Regions from separate parts of the Butyrivibrio sp. AE3003 genome, predicted to be linked through region 2. Evidence: predicted binding sites of a transcription regulator. Region 2 holds the regulator's gene; the other holds the start of a gene.
What was found. Region 2 encodes NrdR, which represses ribonucleotide reductase genes. Its sites were predicted from a motif close to CACAANATNTTGTG; they were not measured.
Positions count from the first base shown of each region.

Region 1: nrdD (anaerobic ribonucleoside-triphosphate reductase) is a predicted target of NrdR. The motif match lies at 8,441-8,454, and genes of this name have one in related genera.

Region 1 covers NZ_JMLX01000001.1:2,656,628-2,669,311, forward strand. The annotation lists gene CD00_RS0112755 (NUDIX hydrolase) at 1-160, shown strand, start outside; gene CD00_RS0112760 (YlmH/Sll1252 family protein) at 157-969, shown strand; gene CD00_RS0112765 (3'-5' exonuclease) at 997-1,932, shown strand; gene CD00_RS19465 (putative glycoside hydrolase) at 1,953-4,565, opposite strand; gene trmB (tRNA (guanosine(46)-N7)-methyltransferase TrmB) at 4,646-5,296, shown strand; gene trxA (thioredoxin) at 5,300-5,620, shown strand; gene CD00_RS0112790 (SH3 domain-containing protein) at 5,655-7,100, shown strand; gene CD00_RS0112795 (hypothetical protein) at 7,083-7,535, opposite strand; gene murI (glutamate racemase) at 7,570-8,388, shown strand; gene nrdD (anaerobic ribonucleoside-triphosphate reductase) at 8,519-10,750, shown strand; gene nrdG (anaerobic ribonucleoside-triphosphate reductase activating protein) at 10,842-11,390, shown strand; gene CD00_RS0112815 (sugar kinase) at 11,539-12,561, shown strand.
Region 2 covers NZ_JMLX01000001.1:323,638-336,321, forward strand. The annotation lists gene CD00_RS16805 (penicillin-binding transpeptidase domain-containing protein) at 1-1,730, shown strand, start outside; gene mraY (phospho-N-acetylmuramoyl-pentapeptide-transferase) at 1,751-2,716, shown strand; gene murD (UDP-N-acetylmuramoyl-L-alanine--D-glutamate ligase) at 2,732-4,102, shown strand; gene CD00_RS0101650 (FtsW/RodA/SpoVE family cell cycle protein) at 4,137-5,294, shown strand; gene CD00_RS0101655 (cell division protein FtsQ/DivIB) at 5,302-6,123, shown strand; gene ftsZ (cell division protein FtsZ) at 6,245-7,486, shown strand; gene CD00_RS0101670 (DUF2142 domain-containing protein) at 7,907-9,868, shown strand; gene nrdR (transcriptional regulator NrdR) at 10,042-10,554, shown strand; gene CD00_RS0101680 (ABC transporter substrate-binding protein) at 10,629-12,209, shown strand; gene CD00_RS0101685 (ABC transporter permease) at 12,242-12,684, shown strand, end outside.

The DNA of each region.
Region 1 (12,684 bases), 2.3 Mb from region 2:
CAATCTATGGGAAGGAGACAAGATATTTTTTAAACTCTTGGAAGAGAGAAAAGACTTCTTTTCACTGAAGCTTGTTTACGACGGAAAAGACAACCTGACAGAGGCTGTTCTTGACGGAAAGAAAATGGATCATAAGGAATATCTGAGAAATATAAAATGAACGAAGAAAAATCACGCGATTATCTTGCGGGAAGAGCAAAGGATCTTGCTACAAGAGCTTACATGAATAATTTTGTCACTCACACGGACTTCTTGTCCGTATCCGAGCAGGCGCTTTTTTACAACATACTTGCGAGTGAAAAAATACCTGCAAATGTACACGAATATCATGGTGCGCATTTCGTTATGTACGGAGGTAATAAAGACGCTGAAAGAGCGATGGTATGTTTCCTACCCGATTACATGGATGAAGAGAGCTTTATAATGGCGGAGCAGGAAGAGCCTTCTGTTCTTGCCTGTGTGAGGATAAAACCGGTGAATGCAAAATTCGCCGATAATCTTACTCACAGAGACTATCTCGGAGCGGTCATGAATCTTGGAATAGAAAGAGACCAGATCGGAGATATCTTTGCAGGAGAAAATGAAGCGTATCTTTATGCCACTTGTGACATCGCAGAAATGATATGCAAAGAACTTATTAGAATTAAGCATACTTCCGTGAAGTGCGAAACAGTAAAATCTTCCGAGTGCAACATCGAACCCAAATTCGAAGAAATCGGAGGCACGGTTGCATCGGAGAGAATAGATGCAATTCTTTCTTTTGTTTATCACCTTTCTAGATCGGAAGCGCAGAGGCTTATTGAAGTGGAGTCTGTATACATAGACGGACGCACTGCATATAGCGGCGGATATGACCTCAAAGAAGGAGCCAGAGTTTCGGTAAGAGGACACGGCAAATTTATTTATCTCGGAACAGAGAATACGACCAGAAAAGGCAGACTGTTTATAAAAGTAAAAATTTTTGTATAATGGAGCCTGACAGGAAGGCGATTTTTTATGGGTAATTACATTGTATTTGACCTTGAGTGGAATCAGGGTGAAGCGCCTGTTACAATAGACGGTAAAACTCTTTCATTCGAAATAGTTGAAATAGGCGCTGTGAAATTAAATGAGAAAAGGGTTAAGATAGGCGAGTTTTCAAAACTGATAAAACCTAAGGTTCACAAGCAGATGCACAAGATAACGGGAAAGCTTATTCATCTGTCTATGGAAGACCTTGAAAACGGAGAAGATTTTTGTGATGCGGCAAAAGAGTTTTTGGAATGGTGCGGAGAGGATCCAAAATTCTGCAGTTGGGGACCTCTTGATCTTACAGAATTTCAGAGGAATTTAGACTTCTTTGGAATGCCGCTTTTATCGGACAGACCACTTGCATTTTATGATGTACAAAAACTCTATAGTCTTGCGTTTGATGACGGACGTACCAGAAAGGCACTTTCATCGGCTGTAGAAGAGCTGGGACTTAATACGGATAATCCGTTCCACAGAGCACTGGGGGATGCGGAGTACACGGCAAGGATTTTTCAGAGGTTTAAAGAAAGAGTTCTTGAGAGGATATCTTTTGACACCTATGTAACACCTAAGACCAAGAAGCAGGAAATCAAGATTGTTTTTGACAGCTATGAAAAATATATTTCAAGGGAATTTGATACCAAAGAAGATATCCTTGAAAATATGGAGATAATGAGCACCAAGTGCTATATATGTCATAAGAACATAAGACGTAAGATAAAATGGTTTTCTCCAAACGGCAAACATTACTATGCAGTTGCATGTTGTGACAAGCATGGTTTTATGAAGGCAAAAGTCAGGATAAAAAAAGCTGAGAACGGAAGACTATATGTTGTCAAAACTTGCAGGTTCATTTCACCTGAAGAAGTTGAGACCATGAAACAAAGACAGAGGAAGGTAAAAAAAAGGCAGACCCCATAATATAATGGGTTCTGCTTTTTTCAGCTTTTTGTTAATGCATCAATATTGTAATTGCTATTAGAATTCCATAGTATCCATTCGTCATAACCGGCGTCATATACGGCTTGGATTTGCGCTCGTATTTCTTTTCCCTCATATTTTATATGTCCTTTTACCCAGGTTGCGGTGAACGCTTGAAGCCATGGCCGAATAACAGCATGATTATTATTTGAAATTGGCTTTAAGATTTCATTAGATTTTTCAAGTGCTTTATTAACCGTATCGTAAGGATGGGCATCGGGAACATCTAATTTAAATTCTCCGTCTGCATAATGAGATGGATAGATCATTGGACAGATGATATCTAAATTGGAGACAAGATTTACATAATCCTGGCCGACGTGTTTTGAGTCTTTGTTACTATTGATTATTGTTCCAAAAACATCAGCTGATACAGGAATGTTATGTTTATGCCCCTCTTCAGTTACTTTGGCTAAGAACTCAGTGATATAATTTCTACGGGCATCATCATCATCTGAAACGAGATCATATAAGGCATCATCAGCTTTTTGTCCAACCGGAAATCTAACATAATCAAGTTGCACTTCATCAAAACCGAGAGCACAACAACTGTTCACAAGGCTAATAATATAATTCCACACTTCTTCTTTACATGGGTTCACCCAAGCATTCCCATTGGCATCAGTTATAGGTGTATTGTCAGAAGATGTAAGAGCAAGCTCAGGATGAGCTTTTGCCAATATAGGATCTTTGAAACAAGCTATTCTTGCAATTACATATATATCATTTTCTTTTAACTTTTTTAAAAGTGCACTAATGTCTTTTATGTAGGCAATGCCGGAGTTCATTTCTAGGACATTTTCATTATCCATTTTAAAGGTAATGTTTCCATTGTCATCTTTAACATCAAGAACAATTGTATTTAGTTCTGTTTCGTTTATAAGACTAATGATATCGTCAAGCTTATCTGTTCCGGCTGTTGGACCTGTGACATATATGCCTTTTACCTTTAAATGATTTTCTTTCCACACATCCATGTTATCAGCTGATTCTTCTATAACAGGTGTTTCCGGTTTAATCTCATCCGTATTTTTTGTATGAGTATCTTTTTGTGATTTGGAATTAAAAAAGATAAACAAACCGAAGCAGATAATTGCGATAACTATAACAGCTACAATAATATATATTTTTTTATACCGGATATGTCCTTTATTAAATTCTCGCTTTCTCCTGTTGTATCTAATTCGGTCGCTTCTGTTATGGAATGTTCTGTTAGCTGCAATCCTTGTTGCAACAGACGCGACTAAGGTCATTAGAACAACAAAGACTCCGGCACACATAATAAGTATCTTTACATTGATAAAAATCGAATGATACGCATTGGCTAATTGTGAGGGTGTTCCGTTCTGTTCAAAGTAGCATACATGGGCGTTTCCTATAGGGATACCTTTGTAGCTGTATATAACCTTTGCAAGAGCGTTGCCTGCCTTAGCCTGTTCTTCAGGAGTAAAATCATATGAGATCTCATAGTCGGTATCTTCAACAGATGCATTGACGGGAAGAATAACATAATCTTTTGGATTAAGATTAAGGATTGTTCCCGACTTACCAAACACATCATTATCTGACTCAAAGAAAAGAGAATCATCCGGCATATATCTTTTGTCCACATCAGCAACTTTCTCAGCACGGAAATTATTGAAGCCGTAATTGAAAAGTGTAACTGTATCATTGAACTGTTCCGGTGACTCATCTTTAAGTACAACACAGATAAGTCTCATACCGTCTCTTTCCGCACATGTAACAAGAGTTTCACGGGCAAGATCTGTATAACCTGTTTTACCTCCAACGATGCCGTCATATTTAATCTCACCGTTTATAAGCTTATGCTTGTTGTGGACAGGGAATTCATCAGGCTGTGTTTCTGTTGCGGTAAAATGGTAGTTTGGAGTATTTCCGACTTTACATAACAGATCGTTACTAAAGAATTCTCTGGCGATAAGTGCAAGGTCATAGGCGCTGGTATAGTGATCATCAGCTTGAATACCGTTGGTGTTTGAAAAGTGAGTATTCTTACATCCAAGTTCTTTTGCCCGGGCATTCATCATATCAACAAATTTGTCTATGCTTCCGCCTACATGTTCAGCGACCGCATTGGCAACTTCGTTTGCACTTCCAACCATAATTCCGAAAAGAGCTTCTTCAAGAGAAATTGATTCACCTTCATCTATTCCGAGATTAGATCCGTCTCTTGGAACACTAAAGACAGCATCGTGAGAGAAAACAACCTGCTCATCCAATTTGGCATTCTCCACAGCAAGAAGACAAGTCATAATTTTTGTCGTACTTGCGGGATAGAGTTTCTCATCGATATTTTTCGAATAGAGAATAGTCTTCGTATTCGCATCCATCAAAATGGCAGCTTCTGCCGGTATGACAGGTCCTTCGGGCCATCCTTGTATGGAATTACTTTGAATCGGAGCTTCTTTTTGCTTAAGTGCCTCTTCGGTGGAATCGCCTGTTTCTGCGTGGACTGCTGTTTGCAACATAAAAAAAGCTGCAAAAAACATTGAGAATGAAGCAGCGATACATTTTATTCTGTTTTTATTATGGAAGTCATTAAAAAAGTTCATAGTATGTAAATAATACAATACTTCCCATTCAAGGGCAAATGTTGTAAAATTCTTTATAAAGGATAGGTGGAATTTAAAAAATGCGATTACGTAATATAGCGGGTTCGAGAGAAGTTATTGCTGAGAGTAAGTACACTGTTAAGGACCCTGAGCAGAAAAAAGGACTTTGGAAAAAAGAAATATTTGGAAACGATAATGAGATTCATATCGAGATAGGAATGGGCAAGGGTCGTTTCATAATGGATATGGCGGCGCTTCATCCTAATATTAATTATGTAGGAATAGAAAAATATTCGAGCGTACTTCTTCGTGCGATACAGAAGCAGGAAGAGTTGCAACTTCCAAATGTTATCTTTATAAGAATGGATGCGGAAGATATTACGGAAGTATTTGATGAATCAGAAGTTGGTAGAATTTATTTGAACTTTTCAGATCCTTGGCCAAAGGACAGACATGCCAAAAGGCGACTTCCTTCCCGCGAGTTTCTGAAGCGATATGATAAAATATTAAAAGAGGACGGCGTTGTGGAATTTAAGACTGATAATGAAGGTCTTTTCACATTCGCACGCGATGAGGTAGAGCCTGCCGGATGGAATATTGATGCCATTACATACGACCTTCATAATGATGAAGTCATGAACGAAGGAAATGTGATGACTGAATATGAGGAAAAGTTTTCGTCACTTGGAAATCCGATTTTTAAGTACGTGATCAGTAGAAAGGGGGACTAACCTATGGACTACACGCTAAACAGTCAGAACTTCGAAGAAGAAGTTTTGAAAAGTAACTTGCCGGTGCTTGTTGATTTTGCAGCAGACTGGTGCGGACCATGTAAGATGATGTCACCTGTTATAGACGAACTTGCAGAGGAATACGAAGGAGAGCTTAAGGTCGGAAAGATAAATGTTGACCAGGCACCCGACATAGCTCAGAAGTACAATGTAATGTCCATTCCGATGTTCGCTTTATTCAAGAATGGAGAGCTTACTGAGACAGCAATAGGAGCTCAGAACAAGACAAAATTACAGTCTATAATCGATAAAGTGCTGGCTTAACAGTCAGCACCTTTTTAAAGAGGAGATTAAGGTTTTGCCAAAGATTACAAACTTTGAAAATTATAGGAAGAGAGATGACTACGATACATACGATCCGGACGAGAGATATTATACGGGCGATATGTATGAAGACAAGCATGACTACGATAGCCGTGATTATGATGGTCAGGCTTATGATGACCATGAGTATGATGAACATGACTATGACGGGCATGAGGATGATCAGCAGGATTACGAAGGTCAGAATAACGGACAGAGTAACCATGATGATCAGCGTGATTATGATGACCATAACGATCATGCCAATAATCAGGACAATGTCGGTCAGACTCAGGATATACCACAGGTAAACACCGTATCTGAGAATAATCAGCATGAGGATGCGGGTGATATCGAGATTGCCGATCCCTATAATTTTTTCAATGCGGAAGAGCGCGAGGCATATTTCCGCCAAAGAGAGCAAACTGACGGACAACCTGAAGACCCTGATATGCAAAGAAGAGAGCGCGCAGATAATCGTGATGACGGTCGAATCCCAAGAAGAGACGACGATCGTCCTATGCGCCGAGATGATGGATATCCGCCGAGAAGAGATGATGATCGCGCAATGCGCCGTGATGACGGATACCCGCCGAGAAGAGATGACGAGCGTCCCATGCGTCGTGATGATGGATATCCGCCGAGAAGAGGTGATGATCGCCCCATGCGTCGTGATGATGGATACCCGCCGAGAAGAGATGAGGAACGTTCTATGCGCCGAGATGATGGATACCCGCCAAGAAGGGGTGATGATCGCCCTATGCGTCGTGATGATGGATACCCGCCAAGAAGAGATGATGGCCGTCTAAGATATCGCGATGATGAATATGCACCAAGAAGAGATGACCGGTCGAGACGTCGTGATGACGAATATATGCCGAGAAGAGACGATCGTCCGAGACGCCGTGACGAGAGAGACGATTATCGTGATGATGATCGCTATCGCCGTCGTGGAAGAGATTATTACGAAGATGAATATGATGAAGATTATTATGATGATAACGGAATCGATGAGCAGACAAAGCTCTTGATGGTAAGAATCGCTTCTGTTGTTACCGGAATAATTATTCTCATGTGTCTTGTGTTTATTGTAAAGGCGAAGCTTATTAATAAGGTAGCTTCTCCTGATTCTGAAAAAACAGCTACGGAATCGCAGAAAGATAAAGATGGCGATGACGATAGTGAGGATGATAACGGGGGTGGAAAAGGTGATATTGATATCCCCGAAGGATATACGGAGACAAATGATAAAGTTGTTGTAAATTATGAGTTCCTGAATCTCAGATCTTCGCCAAGCACGAGCAGTGATATCGTTACTAAGGCAAAAGACGGAGATGAACTTAAGAGAATTGCAGTAAGCAATGACGGATCATGGGCACTTATTAATTATAAAGGTAAGGCAGTGTACGCATCTATGGATTATCTAAGCGAGAATCCTTGAGTGAAGCCAAGAGTAGAATTTATCCATTGCTTCCGATAGAGAACTTTCCGAACGTGAAAAAGTATCAGCGTGGGTGAGAACTTCATCGGAAGTGGTATCCTTGGCATAGTCTGCGATTTTTTGGGCAGAACTTGCCTCCAGCAGACGATAATCCATATTTACCAGAAGATTGTTGTGCAGGGCACTGACACAGGTATACAGAGAAGGATATTTTTTCTGTATAAGAGAGAATTCATCAAGTATCTGTTCTCTGCTCTGTAGACAAAAGAGAATATAAACAGACTCAACTACTTCATGAGGTTCAATTTCTTCCTGATAGGAGTTGTCTTCATAGTCATCTCTTGTTGCGTAATATTCGCAAATCTCCTGAACCAAGGCACCGACTTTTGAGTTGTCGTACAATTTCTGAAGTTCGTCAATTTTTTTATCATTCATAATTAAAGTATAGCATATACAGAGGAAATCAAAAATGAAGATCGGTATTTTTGATTCCGGGATAGGTGGGCTTTCTGTGCTTCATGAAGCCTATCATTACCTTCCGGAGCAAAATTACATATTTTACGCTGATACAGAGCATGTACCGTATGGATTAAAAACCCCGGAGCAGATCCTTAGTTATTCGATCGGCATCACGGAGTTTTTGCTTGAGAGGGGAGCGGAAGCGATAGTAGTAGCTTGTAATACCGCAACCAGCGTAGCAATTAAGGAACTTAGGAAAAGATACAGCATTCCTATCTTGGGAATGGAACCGGCTGTAAAGCCCGCTGTTGAGGGAACGGATAAGAAGCGTATTATGGTAATCGCGACCCCCGTGACCATTAGAGAAGATAAGTTAAAAGACCTTCTGCACAGAGTAGATGAACATCACAGAGTAGACCTTCTGCCGATGCCAAGGCTCGTTGAGTTTGCGGAAAGAACTGAGTTTGATTCGGAAGAGGTCCTTGATTATATAAAGAAACAGTTTGAACCTTATAATATGGATGAATATTGTGCGCTTGTACTTGGATGTACACACTTTAATTACTTTAAACCTGCGTACAGACAGATTTTTGGTGATGAGACCCTTCTTATTGACGGAAATCACGGTACAGTAAAGCATTTAGCTGAGGTTCTCGGAATAGAATTATCTAAGGCACCAGATAATGTAGTTGTTTTTGATGACACACACAAGATGTTGGAGCAATCGAAAACAGAATATTTTTATTCCGGAAAACCGATAACTGATGCGACAGAGCTTGAACGCCTGCGAATACTACATAACAGGTTAGAAAATGTTAGAAAAAAATAATAAATCTCCTTCTTGAATTTAACATTATATTGTATTATCATAGTTATGCGACCACAATATATTGTTATTCGGCAAGAAAATGACGTGATTGCGAAAACGTTTTTTTGTAAAATAAAAGAAGGGGGTTCTTATGAAGATCATTAAGAGAAGCGGTAAAGAAGTTGCATTTGATGGCAATAAGATTCTTGCGGCTATTGAGAAGGCAAATAACGAAGTCACCGACGAGAAGAAATTAACCGCAGGCCAGATCAGCGACATCGAAAGAAGCGTGGAGAATCAGTGCGCATCTCTTACTCGTGCAGCAAGCGTTGAGGAAATCCAGGATATGGTTGAGGATGGACTCATGAAATCAGGCAAGTACGAGGTTGCCAGAAAATACATTACATACCGCTATAAACATGCTCTTGTCAGAAAGTCTAACACGACTGATGAGCAGATTATGTCTCTTATTGAGTGCAATAACGAGGAAGTTAAGCAGGAAAACTCCAATAAGAATCCTACAGTAAATAGCGTACAGAGAGATTACATGGCCGGTGAGGTTAGTAAGGACATTACCAGAAGATTTCTTTTGCCCGAAGACGTGGTAAGAGCGCATGAGGCAGGACTTATCCACTTCCATGATTCTGATTATTTCGCACAGCATATGCATAACTGTTGCCTTGTAAATCTGGAGGATATGCTTCAGAACGGAACAGTTATTTCAGAGACAATGATAGAACGTCCCAAGAGCTTCTCTACAGCATGCAACATCGCAACACAGGCGATCGCGCAGATTGCAAGCTCACAGTACGGCGGACAGAGTATCACACTTTCACACCTTGTTCCTTTTGTTGATGTCAGCAGACAGAAATTCCGTAAGGAAGTTGCTCTCGAGTTCGAGACAGCCGGAATGAAGATCAACAAGAAGCAGGTAAATGACATCGCAGAGATGCGTGTAAAAAAAGAAGTAGAGAGAGGATGTCAGGTAATCCAGTATCAGGTCATCACACTTATGACCACAAACGGACAGGCACCTTTCATAACAGTTTATATGTATCTTGATGAAGTTCCCGAAGGACAGACAAGAGAAGACCTTGCCATGGTCATCGAGGAAATGCTCAAGCAGCGTATCACCGGAGTTAAGAACGAAAAGGGACAGCTTATCACACCTGCATTCCCTAAGCTTATCTACGTTCTTGACGAGGACAACATCCATGAGGATTCCAAGTACTGGTATCTCACAGAGCTTGCTGCCAAGTGTACAGCAAAGAGACTCGTTCCCGACTACATCTCAGCTAAGAAGATGAAGGAACTTAAGGGCGGAGACGTTTATCCTTGCATGGGATGCAGAAGTTTCCTTACTCCCGACAACGAGAATGTTCCCGAAGGATTGTGCAACAAGGGCAACAAGGCTCATGCGCAGAACTACAAAGAGGGCGATCACAAATACTACGGAAGATTCAATCAAGGCGTTGTTACAATCAACCTTGTAGACGTAGCATGTACATCAAATAAGGATGAGAAAAAGTTCTGGGAGATAATGGAAGAGAGAACAGAACTCTGTAAGAGAGCACTCATGTGCAGACATGAGAGACTTCTCGGAACACCTTCCGATGTAGCTCCTATTCTTTGGCAGAACGGTGCACTTGCAAGACTTCAGAAGGGTGAGACAATCGATAATCTTCTCTTTGGAAACTATTCGACAATATCACTCGGATATGCAGGTCTTTGCGAATGTACAAGATATATGAAGGGTGTTTCCCATACAGATGCTAAGGGAAAAGACTTCGCATTAAAAGTAATGCAGTTCCTCAACGACAAGTGTGCTAAGTGGAGAGCTGAGACAAATATTTCATTCAGCCTTTACGGAACACCTCTTGAGTCAACAACATATAAATTTGCAAAATGTCTGCAGAAGCGTTTTGGAATTATTCCTGACGTTACAGACAAAAACTACATTACAAACAGCTATCATGTTCATGTTACTGAGCAGATCGATGCATTTACAAAGCTTAAGTTTGAGTCCGAGTTCCAGGCACTTTCGCCCGGCGGAGCAATAAGCTATGTAGAAGTACCTGATATGAATAGCAATATTGAAGCGGTTATTTCAGTAATGAAATATATATATGAAAACATCATGTATGCTGAGCTCAATACCAAATCAGATTTCTGTCAATGCTGCGGTTATGATGGGGAGATCAAGATTGTTACAGATACAGACGGAAAGCTTATTTGGGAGTGCCCTAATTGCGGTAACAGAGACCAGAACAAGATGAATGTAGCAAGACGTACCTGCGGTTATATCGGAACACAGTTCTGGAACCAGGGACGTACACAGGAGATCAAAGAAAGAGTGCTCCATATGGCGACACCTAAGCTTTGATTGGTTACTGATTTAGACCTACTATGTAAAAGCCGGGAGAATTATCCCGGCTTTTATTACAGTCTGGGAGATTTTTTAAGAAAGGCGAGAAATGAATTACGGACAGATATATTACAGTGATGTAGCAAACGGAATAGGATGCAGAACCTCATTTTTTGTGAGTGGATGCACACATCATTGCAAAGGTTGTTTCAATGAAATGACATGGGACTTTAATTACGGACAGAAATATACAAAAGAAGTGGAATATGAGATTGTTGAATCTCTCAAGCCAAGCTATATCGACGGCCTCACAATTCTCGGAGGAGAGCCTATGGAAATAGCCAACCAGAAAGAGATAAGACCGCTCCTTGAGCGGATAAAAAAAGAAGTTCCCAAGGCGACTATCTGGATCTATTCCGGATACACTTTGGAAGAGCTTACAGACACTGAAAACAAGAGATGTCACGGGGATGACACCGATGCCATTCTTTCCATGACAGATATACTCGTTGATGGAGAGTTTGAACTTGATAAAAAAGATCTGATGCTCAGGTTCAGAGGATCGTCCAATCAGAGAGTTATCGATATGAAGGAAACGCTGAAAGCGGGAAAAATAGTGCTTTCCAAGTATAATGACAGAGACTGCTCAAGGATCTAGATGTACAAAAAATCGAAAAAACCAGTGCAACTTTTGCAATGTTCGCCACAATGTAAGCACTTACAATACAAAAATTTTTGATATATTATAATTAACGTGAGCAGTACTTATTGAACGCGAAAGCCGTTACGGCTATGAGGAGGCAGCTATGAGAGACGAGAGATTTGATCTTCTAACTTTTGGAGAGATTATGCTTCGTCTTTCGCCGCCAAATTATGAGCGTATGACACGCGGAGATGTTTTTGACAAAAGAGCCGGCGGCTCTGAACTCAATGTAGCATCAGGCGTAGCGCTTTTGGGACTCCGTACAGGAGTCATTTCAAGACTTCCACAGAACGCACTCGGAACTTTTATTAAGAACCGAATCCGTTTCGAGGGTGTATCGGATGATTATCTTATCTATGATGAGTCACCTGAGGCAAGACTTGGAATATATTACTACGAAAACGGTGCTGCACCACGCAAACCATCCATAGTCTACGACAGAATGAATTCTTCAATAACAAGAATTTCTTTGTCAGAGATTCCTGAGAGTGTGTATACATCTACAAGAATGTTTCATACAAGCGGAATTTCACTTGCACTTAATAAGAACACTTGTGAAGTTGCAACTGAGATGATAAAGAGATTCAAGGAAGGTGGCGCCAAGGTATCATTTGATTGTAACTACCGTGCCAACCTTTGGAGCGAAGAAGACGCCAGAACTGCAATAAAGAAGATCCTCCCTTATGTAAATATTCTTTTTGTGTCGGAGGAAACATCCCGACGCATGATGCAGAAAGATGGCGAGCTCTTCGATATAATGAAGAGCTATACTGAGGAATATCCTGTCGAAGTAGTTTGCACAACTCAACGACAGGTTATAAGCCCCAGAAAGCACAACTTTACGTCTACCATATATGACGCCAAGAACGACCGGTTTTATACCGAGGCGCCATATGCGGATATAGATGTAATAGACAGGATTGGTTCCGGCGATGCTTATGTATCCGGTGTATTATACGGAATGCTTAAGTACGATGATGTTCAGAAGGCGCTTGAATACGGTAATGCAACCTCAAGTGTCAAGAATACTATTCCGGGAGATCTTCCCGCGAGTGATCTGAAAGAGATTGACAGCATCATCAAGAATCACAATGCCGGAGGTCCTACCAGCGAGCTTGATCGCTGAGGACAAATGAATTTGCCGATTTACGTTCGCCATAACGTATTTCCTTTATAAAACCTCTACAAGCAGGAGTAATCTTGCGGAAAAGACCGGACCCACCGGTCTTTTTTTACATTATAAATAAAT
Region 2 (12,684 bases):
ACAACGATATTCTGGGAGGAGTTGAAGGAAGAGAGTATGGTTATCTTGATGATGACTTAAAACTTGAAAGAACAACAATTCCTGCAATAGACGGTAATAGCATAGTTACTACTATAGACAGCCATCTTCAGGCGGTTGTTGAGAAATATCTCAATGTATTTAATGAAGAGAACAAAGGAAAAGTTCGTCCGGGAAACGGTGCAATGAACGTCGGATGCATTATGACGAACATCAATACCGGCGAGATTCTTGCAATGGCAAGCTACCCCAACTTTGACCTTAACAATCCGTGGGATGCTTCCAAACTTGTCGGAATGCCCGAGCTTCATAAATACACAGAAGATGTGTTGGATGAAGAAGGTAATATTAAAATCCAAAAAGGAGATGTAGAGCAGGTCGTAGATGATGATACTAAAAACCCTGTCTATATTACAGCGGAAAGAGCAGAGCAGTTAAATAATTCTGATGATGCCGAAACTTACGAGCAGAAAGTTACAAATCTGCAAGCGATGTGGAAGAACTTCTGCATATCTGATACCTATGAGCCCGGATCTGTCTCTAAACCTATTACTGTTGCCATAGGCCTTGACAGCGGAAAGATCACGGGTAATGAGACATATAATTGCGGAGGATATCTTGAAGTCGGCGGACATAAAATTCACTGCCATAACACAGGCGGTGACGGAATTATTTCTGTTCAGCAGGGTATTCAGAAATCATGTAACGTTGCAATGATGCATGTTGCTCAGGCGACGGGAATACATATTTTTTCAAAATATCAGAAAAACCTTGGACTTGGACTTAAGACCAATATTGATCTTCCGGGTGAACCTTTCATGGATACCGATGTGATGATACACAGAGAAAACGGTGAGAACAGTAAGAACGGGGATGTCGTAATGGTTCCGTCCGATCTTGCGACATACTCATTCGGTCAGGGTTACAACTGTACCATGATAGAAATGATAACTGCTTTTAATTCCTTAATTAATGGCGGTAAGTTTTATCAGCCTCATGTTGTAAAAAAGATTCTTTCAAGCAGCGGAAGCACAATAAAGAATATCGAGCCGAGACTCCTTAAACAGACTGTTTCCGATAGCACTTCAGAGAAGATAGTTGAGTACTGCAACACTGTTACTCAGGAAGGCGGTACAGGAACAACAGCCGTACCTGTCGGATATAAGATTGGCGGCAAGACCGGAACTGCCGAGATGAGTATCAATGGTAGGCGTGATAAGATAAACTACGTAGTTTCTTTTATGGGATATGCGCCTGCAGATAATCCGGAGATCTCGATATATGTTGTTGTGGACAGACCCAATACGATCAAGCAGGATAATGCTAGATTTGCTACAACAATTGTACATAATATTCTTACAGAAGCACTTCCTTATCTCGGATATCCGATGACAGAGGAAGTTACAGAGAAACAGCAGCAGGAACTTAATGAGTTCAGAGAAAAATACGGTATTACTTCCGCACCTCCCAAAGTAGAGGAAAATCAGGAAGACGAAGCTGCTGAGGGAAATTCTTCTGAAGAACAAAAAGAAGAGACAGAAGAAAATAAGGAGCCTATCTGGAAATCATTTGACGTTGACCCTGAGACGGGGTATTATATTAACCCGAACACAGGAAATTTAGTTGATCCTGATAGCGGATATGAATTGGGTAGCAGTGCATTTGAGGATGAGCTTTCAGATGACGCGCCTAAAGAAACTGCAAATAATTAAAATTCATTGGGGGTATTTACGTGAATGATTATATTGTAAGAACTTTGATACCGGTATGTGCATCATGCCTTATTGCAGTACTTGCGGGGCCTAAGATCATAGCGATTCTTAGAAAGCTCAAAGCGGGACAGACTGAGAGAGAAGAGGGGCTTGAGTCTCATCAGAAAAAGACCGGAACGCCTACCATGGGAGGGATTATCTTTTTGCTTCCCTTCTTTATTATAGGTGTTTCCTACGCTGCATTTCATAAGGAAGTAATTCCTATTCTTATACTGACTTTCGGTTTTGGTGTGATCGGATTTATCGATGATTACATCAAAGTTGTAAAGAAGCATAACCTGGGGCTTAGAGCCTGGCAGAAGTTTTTGGGACAGCTCCTTGTGGCAATTATCTTTTCATTATATGTAGAGAATTGCACGGATATGACACTTGCAATGAAGATTCCTTTTATAGGAAGCGAGATAGACTTTGGAATATTTAACATCCCGCTTTTGTGTTTCATATCACTTGGTACCGCTAACGGAACGAATTTTACTGACGGAGTTGACGGACTTTGTGCATCGGTAACGGCTGTTGTTGCAGGATTTTTTGTATTGGCAGCTATGCGCTACGGATCTACCGGAGCTGAAGTAATGGCTGCGGCTATGATGGGCGGACTCCTCGGATATCTCGTATACAACGTTTATCCCGGAAAAGTAATGATGGGAGATACGGGATCACTTGCAATCGGAGGTTTCGTTGCGGGGATATCATATGTTATGAATATGCCTCTTTTCATCGTAATCGTTGGATTCATCTACCTTATCGAAGTTATTTCCGTTATCATGCAGGTTACTTATTTCAAAATGACAAACGGAAAAAGAATCTTCAGAATGGCTCCGATCCATCATCATTTTGAAAAGGGCGGCTGGTCAGAAACAAAGGTAGTTAATGTATTTACAACAGTAACAATTATCATGTGCCTTATAGCATATGCAGGATTATAACAGAGGTTGAGAGAAATGAAAGCTAGTGAGATAACAGGAAAAAAAGTACTTGTGATCGGAACGGGATTATCGGGAGTAGGATCGGTAAGACTCCTTCATCAGGTTGGCGCCGTTCCCGTAATGCTTGAAGAAAATACAAAGGTCACAAGAGAAGATATAGTAAAAAAACTTAATGAAGAGGATAAAGAGAACACTGAGATTATCATAGGTGAGATCTCCGATGAGGTTCTCGACGAGCTTGCACTTGTGGTTCCAAGCCCTGCGGTTCCTCTTGATGCACCTACGGTACTTCGTATTAAGGAAAAAAATATCCCTATCTGGAGTGAGATAGAGCTTGCTTATAACTTTGCAAAAGGAAAGCTTGTTGCAATCACCGGAACAAACGGAAAGACTACAACAACAACTCTTGTAGGAGAGATAATGAAAGCTCACTTTAAGAGCAGCTATGTTGTTGGAAATATCGGTGTTTCATATGCTGAGAGCGCACTTGAAATGAAGGAAGACACCGTAACTGTCGGAGAGATAAGTTCTTTCCAGCTTGAGGCAGTTGATAATTTCCATGCACAGGTTTCGGCTATCTTAAACATAACACCCGATCACTTAAACAGGCATCACACTATGGAGTGCTATGCCGAGATGAAGCAGAACATCACAAACAACCAGACTAAGGAAGATACATGCGTACTTAACTACGATAATCCATATACAAGAGAGTTTGGAGAAAAATGTCCCGCTAAGGTGGTTTTCTTTTCAACAAGTGAAAAGCTTAAAGACGGATTCTACCTTGATGGTGAAGAGATATTCATGAGTATCGCCGGCGAAGCGGTTAAGGTAATGAATATTCACGATATGAATCTTGTCGGAATGTGTAATGTCGAGAATGCTATGGCTGCTATTGCGATGGCTGTGGCTATGGGAGTTCCTTTTTCAACAATTCTCAGAGTCGTTCGCGAATTCAAGGCGGTTGAACACAGAATCGAGTTTGTTGCGACCAAGAATGGCGTAGATTATTACAATGATTCCAAGGGAACCAATCCCGATGCTGCAATTCAGGGAATCAAGGCTATGTCAAAGCCGACAATACTTATCGGTGGCGGCTACGACAAGGGTAGTGAGTATGACGAGTGGATCGAGAACTTTGGCGATACCGTAAAGATGCTCGTTCTTATCGGACAGACTAAGGAAAAGATTGCAGAGTGTGCGCAGAAGCACGGTTTTAATAAGTTTGTATTTAAGGATACTTTTGAAGAGGCGCTTGAATATTGCAGTTCTAACGCAAAAGAAGGGGAAGCGGTGCTTCTTTCACCTGCATGTGCAAGTTGGGACATGTTCCCGAACTACGAAACAAGGGGTAAGAAATTCAAGGAGTATGTAAACAGACTTTGAGAATATGACAAAAAATATGAGGGGATGATCTGATATGGCAAGAACCGGAGTAAACGTTTTAAGAAGGCAAAGAGAAAGAGAAGAAACATATGTTGACTACAGTTTGATATTTGTAATACTTTTTTTGCTTGCGTTTGGGCTTGTAATGATATATTCGACAAGTACATATTGGGCTAATCTTAAGATGAACGGTGACTCGTCATATTACTTCAAGCATCAGTTCGGAGCAGTATTTGGTGGAATTATTGCAATGATATTTATGTCCTATTTCCCTTATGGGTTCTTGAGAAAGTTTGCTTTTCCGTTGTATGCAACGTCAGTGGTCCTGCTTATCCTGACTCCTATCATAGGAAAAGAGATCAACGGTGCGAAAAGATGGATTCAGGTTCCTTTAATCGGATCTATTCAGCCGGCTGAGATAGCAAAGGTTTCTGTTATCATTTTTGTTGCGGCTTTCATCTTAAGGCTTCAAAAGCTTCTTTTAACTCCCAGAGGATATGGAGTGGCAATAGGATTTCCGGCATTTCTTGCGATAATGATTCGTCTGTGTACCAAGAACCTGAGCTCAGCTATTATCGTAATGGGAATTGCCGTTACCATGCTTTTTGTTGCAACTCCCGGTTATAAGAGATATGTAATGGCAGCTATGTCTGTAGGTGCTTTTGCGGCTGTTACGGTTCTTATAATTGCAAACGCGGGAGCAAAAGGAAGTTTCAGATCCGAGCGAGTTCTTGCGTGGCTCGATCCTCAGGGGCATGCGACAGACAAGGGATTCCAGACACTTCAGTCTCTTTATGCGATCGGCTCCGGCGGAACATTCGGAAAAGGTCTCGGCGAGAGCATGCAGAAGATGGGATTTATTCCCGAGGCACAGAATGATATGATCTTTTCCGTTATATGCGAAGAGCTCGGACTTTTTGGAGCCATTGCCGTAATGCTCATGTTCCTTCTTCTTATCTGGAGACTTATGATCATTGCAAACAATGCACCTGATATGTTTGGGGCACTGCTTGTTATCGGCGTTATGGCACATATTGCTATTCAGGTTATTCTTAATATAGCGGTTGTTACCAATACAATTCCCAATACGGGAATTACACTTCCGTTTATAAGCTACGGTGGTACCGCGGTTGTTTTCCAGCTCGCGGAGCTCGGAATAGCGCTTAATGTGGGAAGAAACATAGGAAGATAGTTTTGATATGGCAAAGAAGAAGCGTAAAAAGAGAAAAAAACGTTCATATACTGCCAGACCGGCTTTTCATCCTTTTGAGAAACTGAGAGACTCCTTTAGATATAAACGGAGTCTTTATGTTATTTCAGGTATAATCACTGCGTCTGCTCTGGTCGTCATAGCGATAGTCTTTTACATTGCGGACAATTACACCGTAAAGAATATCGTGGTTGACGGAAACACTCATTATACCCAAGAAGAGATCGCGGATATGGTTATAACCGATAAGCTGTGCCATAATTCAATGTTTTTGTCCATGAAATATATGAACAAGAGCATTGAAGATGTTCCTTTTATTGAGAAGATCGACGTGGACATAGTTTCGCGCGATACGGTCAAGATCAATGTATTTGAAAAAGCTGTCGCAGGATATATAGCATATCTGGGAAAATATATATACTTTGACAGAGAGGGCATTGTTGTGGAATGCTCTTCCGAAACGACCGAAGATGTCCCTCAGGTTATGGGACTTAATTTTGATTACATTACTATGCATGAAAAGCTCCCTATCGATGATGCTCATCAGGTGATTTTTGGTGAGATCCTTGATATTACGCAGCTTTTAAATAAATATCAGCTTCATGCGGATAAGATTTTTTTCGACAGTGATTTTAATGTTTATCTTTATTTTGGCGGAGTTGAAGTCAGTATAGGTAAAAATGATTATATTGACGAAAAAATTCAACAACTTCGATATCAATTGCCAAAACTTGAAGGACAGACTGGAATTCTTAATCTGAAAGATTTAAATGAAGACACTAAACTATTTACATTTACCCCGAAAAATTAAAGAATTGTGTCTGAGTAAAGTGAAATTTAAACAAAATTCTACTTAAAAAACGGGTTGATAATTGAGTAAAAAAATCGTATCATAGCTAATAAGGAGTCCAAGTTATGAAGGAGGAGAAAACTTGCTTGAAATAAAGTCAAACGATGCTGAAACTACTTGCAAAATCATCGTCGTAGGGGTTGGCGGTGCAGGTAATAATGCTGTTAATAGAATGGTAGACGAAAATATTACCGGCGTAGAGTTTGTCGGTATTAATACAGATAAGCAGGCGCTTCAGCTTTGTAAGGCACCCAAGCTTTTACAGATTGGTGAAAAGCTTACAAAGGGTCTCGGAGCAGGTGCTAAGCCTGAGATTGGTGAGAAAGCGGCAGAAGAGAGTGCGGAGGAGATTTCTGCAGCACTTAAGGGTGCAGATATGGTCTTCGTTACTTGCGGAATGGGCGGTGGAACCGGAACCGGTGCAGCTCCCGTTGTTGCTAAGCTTGCCAGAGAGATGGGGATTCTAACCGTAGGCGTTGTTACAAAGCCTTTCAGCTTTGAAGCACGTGTGCGTATGCAAAATGCTATGCTTGGTATCCAGAATATCAAGTCTAATGTAGATACACTTATTGTGATCCCTAATGATAAGCTTCTTCAGATCGTAGACAGACGTACAACTATGCCTGATGCGCTCAAGAAAGCTGATGAGGTCCTCCAGCAGGCCGTTCAGGGAATCACAGATCTTATCAATGTTCCTGCTGTTATCAACCTTGACTTTGCCGATGTTCAGACTGTTATGAAGGACAAGGGCATTGCTCATATCGGTATCGGTAACGGTAAGGGAGACGAGAAGGCTATTGACGCTGTCAAGATGGCGGTTGAAAGTCCTCTTCTTGAGACTAAGATTAATGGAGCTTCAAGTGTTATCATCAATATTTCCGGTGATATCACACTTCAGGATGCATCCGATGCTTCCGAATATGTTCGTCAGCTTGCAGGAAATGATGTAAACATCATCTTCGGTGCAATGTATGATGAAAGCAAGACAGATAATTGTACAATAACTGTTATCGCAACAGGTATTGAAGAGAAGGTTCAGACCAGTACACAGACTAAGGCAGCTGCTGCACAGAGTGCAACAAACCGCGTATTTGCCGCATCTCAGCCTACACCTGTACCAACACCGGTCGTTTCAACACCTATAACACCTATCGCAACTGTACCTCCGGTACAGCCGATAATTTCACCTATCTCCGCTGTGACTGATGCTCCCGCCGCAAATCCATCACCAAGGCCGGGACTTTCAATTAACAGACCAAGCGAGATTAAGGCAACAGTGGAACCCAAATCACTCAAGATTCCGGATTTCCTGCAGAGAAAGTAAGACTAAGGGCTGTCGCACAAGTATGTGCTATAGCCCTTTAATTACGCCCTGACCGGCAAGGTATATGTTCAGAAATACTTGTTTTCGTCTGCGGTGTGATTTTCTAAAATGAATAAAGCAGCCAATGCCTCATTTCGACGTTGCTCAGAGAAATCGGCATTGGCTGCTTTATTCATTCAAGAAAATCATCATCCTCGTCCGAGAACTGCGTATTTCTGAACATATACCTTGCCGGTCAGGGCTGTCTTTGAAAGGCTTTAGGTATATACTTGATTGCGGGAGCTCTTTTCCTTAAGGTGCGAGAGGAAACTTATAGTGAGAGAGGGGCGGGGCGGCGAGGTATCTTGTGTGGAAAAGCGTATAGGGAGATGGTATTATAGTGATTGTTGAGAAAAAGAATGCGTAAGGGTGGAGAGCAGTATGAAGATTGTGAGCAGTTTGAAAGACAACTTAGGGTATATTGTTGTATCGTTCATTGTATTGATTTTTTCTTTTTTGACTATCAAAGGGTCTGTAGGTGGAAGTTTGGAGTTTAGCTTTCCGGCGGAGGGAGTGGATTATTCTACTATTTCGTGGGGAGAGGTTCCTATAGATGGGAACGGACAGGAATTTAGTGTTGATTATAAGGCATGGGATATCGGGCAGTTAGGGCTTAGGATGTCGAATGAAGGCGACGGTGAGTTTGAGCTGCTGATAAAGGACTCCAAAGGCGGAGAGTTTGCAAGAACGTACAATACTTCGGGGCTTGAAGCGGATGATGAGGATGTGACTTGGATTGATGTGGACCGACATGTTTCGGCGGGTAATCTGAAGCTGGTCTTTAAGAATATAAGTGTGAACGGGCTTAAGCTTATTGGATATTCGCAGGAAGATGTCTTGGATGACAGTGGGAATGCGGCTTTGGGACTTAATATGCAGGTTAGGGCGGCTTCTTTTCCCAAGGTGAAGGCATATCTTTTTTCTACTGTATGGATATTGATAGTTCTTGCGGGATTTGTGGTTTTGAAGAAGAGGAGCATTTCCTATGAGAGGCTGTTCTTGGCGTTGTATATCGTAATGGGGATGCTTGCGTTTATGGTATTTACGCCTTTTGCGGAGCCGGATTCGGGTAATCATTACAGGAGGGCATATGCAATTTCTGAAGGCGACGTGTTTCCTGAGCTTGATGAAAATAATGCGATAGGAAGGTCGTTTGCGTGGCCTTTGACGTGGGGAACAGGAGACGGAGTCTCTGTTTCCTGGTATGAAGCACGTAACAGAATGGGCTTTGATGTAAAAGATGCCTCAAATATGCAGTACATAACATATACGAATATTGCGCTGTATTCGCCTGTATGTCACGCGGTTCCGGCTCTTTTTATGGCAATGACAAGGCTGTTTACGCATAGCATGATCGTAATCGAGATGGTCGCTAAGATTGCGAATTTTATTGCGATAGGAGCTCTTTTGTATCTTGGAATCAAAATCTCGCCCTTTGGAAAAGAATATTTCCTCTGGATGGCGGTTCATCCTTTTATGATGAAGCAGTATACATCAATATCTCCCGATCTTATGACTGCCGCGCTTGTGTATCTCCTTACTGCGCTGGTTTTAAGACTTAGATATGATGAGAAAGCGTATGCAAAGAAGGGATATCTTGTGGCATTATATATAATTCCGTTTTTGCTGGGGCAGTTTAAGATTGTGTATGTCGCTTTCTGCCTGCTTCTTTTCCTTATTCCGATGGATAAGTTTGAGAGTAAAAAGAGCTATTTTACCCATGCGACGGCAATCGGATTGCTGACAGTCGTGCCTGCGCTTGCGTGGTTTAAGATTTCATCGCATATATTAAGCCTTGGATACTCAGACATAAATGCGACAAACAGAGTGATCGCGATGAATCCCGTTAAATATATCCCGATTCTTCTCAATACATTCAGGATAAAGGGATATGACTATATCATGCAGTTCTTTGGAAGTGCGCTTGTATTTAAAGACGGCACAAATGAGGCAGTGGTACTCATATTTATAATGCTTGTTGCGGCGTATATAAGCAGAAACATTTATATGAACAGGCATAATGAAGCGGAGATTGCTGTCAAGGTGCGAAAAGACGCTGCTTTGAAGGTATTTATGGCAGCGGCGCTCGCCATTACAACGGTTCTGATATTTACGGCTGAGTATGTTCAGTGGACGGATCCGGGAGCTTCAAGCGTAAACGGAGTTCACGGAAGATATTTCTTTCCGTTTATTTTCCCTTTGCTGATTCTTCTTACGGGAGTGTCTGGAACGAAGGAAATTGACGGTGAAGTCTTTATAGAACCATCGAGAAAGTCACTGTTTTCGCTGGTTTCGGTTACTCTTTGTTTCGTCGCACAGCTGTATATAGTGTACCGGCTGTGAGGCCGCTTTATATCGGGGTCTGAGACTCTATGTTGTCCGCAATGCCGCATTTTACCTCGCGTCACAGAGTTAATTATAAATTGTGTGGAAAAATACGAAAAATGATGATACAATAATTTGTGGAAATGGATTATGTATAGTCAATATATTGTGGACATAATGGAGGATTCTTTATGAAGTGCCCATTCTGCGGAAAAGATGATACGAGGGTAATTGATTCAAGACCCGCCGATGAAAATACTTCGATTAGAAGGAGACGTGTCTGTGATTCGTGTGGTAAGCGATTTACGACCTATGAAAAGGTCGAGACGATTCCTCTTATCGTCATTAAAAAGGGTGACATCAGGGAGCCTTATGACAGAGCGAAGATTGAAGCTGGTGTTTTCAGAGCTTGCCATAAGAGACCTGTAAGCGCAGAACAGATAACCAAGATGGTTGACGCCGTTGAGACGGAAGTTTTTAATATGGAGCAGAAGGAAATACCTAGCAGAGCTATTGGAGAGATAGTTATGGACAAGATGAAAAATCTCGATCCCGTAGCTTATGTAAGATTCGCCTCTGTATACCGTGAATTTAAAGATGTTAATACTTTTATGGATGAGCTTAAGTCAGTTCTTAAGAAAGAAGCTGACGGTATTATAACCGACTCAACCGATAAGAGCACACCGCTCCTTAAAAAAGAGTAAACTATAGCCTTGACATTTTTTTGTCAAGGCTATAATGTATTTTAGGAAAATAAATTCAGGAAGGATGATTTAACATGATCACAAGAAGACATGGCAGAAAGAGAATCTGCTCACTTCTGACTGTTGTGTTAACGACACTGACTGTTGCATTGAGCGGTTGCTCAAGCGACAAGGCAGGGGATTCCGCAAAGAACTCAGGCGCAGGTTCATCTGCAGCTTCTGAGCAGGCAAATGCGGGAGATACTTCCAAACTTATCGTAGGAATACCTCAGGACATAGACAGTCTTGACCCCCACCACATGACAGGGGCAGGTACGAAAGAGGTAATGTTTAACGTGTTTGAAGGACTCGTTAAGCCCGATGAGAACGGTAATCTTAACCCTGCTGTAGCAAGTGAGTACACAATATCAGAGGACAACAAGGTTTACACCTTTACACTCAGAGACGGAGTAAAGTTCCACGACGGAACCGATGTTACAGCGGAGGATGTCAAGTATTCTTTGGAACGTAACGCGGGAGTTGACGGTAGCGAACCGCTTATTTCTTCTTTTTCAGAAATTGAAAGTGTAAATATTGTTGATGACAAGCATGTTGAGGTAGTACTTAATAAGGCTGATTCGGAGCTTCTTCCGCAGTTTACTGTGGCGATAATCCCTAAAGCCAATGCAAATCCCGAGACAAACCCTATAGGTACGGGACCTTATAAGTACGTTTCAAACGCGCCACAGGAGAGTCTTGTTGTTACAAGATTTGATGGTTACTGGGGCGAAAAAGCTTTTATTAAGGATGTAGTTTTTAAGATCGAGGCAAATTCAGATGCGATCGTGCTTGACCTTGAGGGCGGTTCGATAGATATGTACGCAAGAATCCCTTCAGCACAGGTAGCTCAGCTCTCCGACAAGTTCGAGATCTACGAAGGAACCATGAATCTGGTTCAGGCTCTCTATCTTAATAACGCAGTTAAGCCGTTTGATGATGTGAGAGTTCGTCAGGCGCTTTGCTATGCGATCGATCCTCAGGAGATAATGGATTTTGTTTCCGACGGAGCGGGTACTGAGATTGGAAGTGCGATGTACCCTGCATTTACGAAATATTTTTTGCCTGAGCTCAATGATACTTACAACCATGATCCTGAGAAAGCTAAGGCTCTTTTGGCTGAAGCGGGATATCCGAACGGATTTGAGTTTACGATAACCGTTCCCTCCAATTACAAGCAGCACGTTGATACGGCGCAGGTTCTTGTTGAGGAGTTTAAGGCTGTCGGAGTTACGGCGAATATTCAGGAAGTTGAGTGGAATACATGGCTCAGCGATGTTTATACGGACAAAAAATATGAGTCGACGGTTGTAGGATTTGATGCTTCCACAGTATCGGCGGGAGCGCTTCTTGCAAGATATGAGTCGACTTCAAGCAAGAATACATTTAATTACAGCAACAAGGAATTCGACGAGGCGCTTCACAAGGCTACAGAAACAGCCGATGATGCACAGAAGACCGAGTATTACAAAGAGTGTGAGCGTATCTTGTCAAAAGATGCAGCGAATGTCTACATTCAGGATCTTCCTGAGTATGTAGCGCTCAATAAGAAATTTACGGGATATGTCTTTTATCCTATTTATTTGCAGGACATTGCAAAGATAAGACCGGCTGAATAAGTCATTTTTAAGAGCTTGCGAGGAATATGCACATGAAATATATCATTAAAAAAGTCATTTCTATGATAATTACTTTAGTGGTTGTTTCACTGTGTGTATTCCTCGCTTTTAGTATAATTCCGGGAGATCCCGCGCTCAAAAAGCTGGGAACGGAGGCTTCTCCCGAACTCATCGCTCAGACAAGAGAGCAGATGGGATTAAACGATCCTGTTATAGTCAGGTACTTCAGGTGGTTTGCAGCTTTTTTACACGGTGATATGGGGAAAAGCTACAACTACAGCGTTCCTGTTGCGGGAATGATCTTAAATAAGATACCGATCACGCTGACTATGGCAATCATGTCCTTTTTACTTACAATTGTGGTTTCGATTCCGATGGGAATCATCACGGCCAAACACGAAGGGGGAGTGCTGGACCGCGTAGTTACGGTTATAAATCAGATAATCATGGCCGTTCCGCCTTTCTTTTCGGGAAT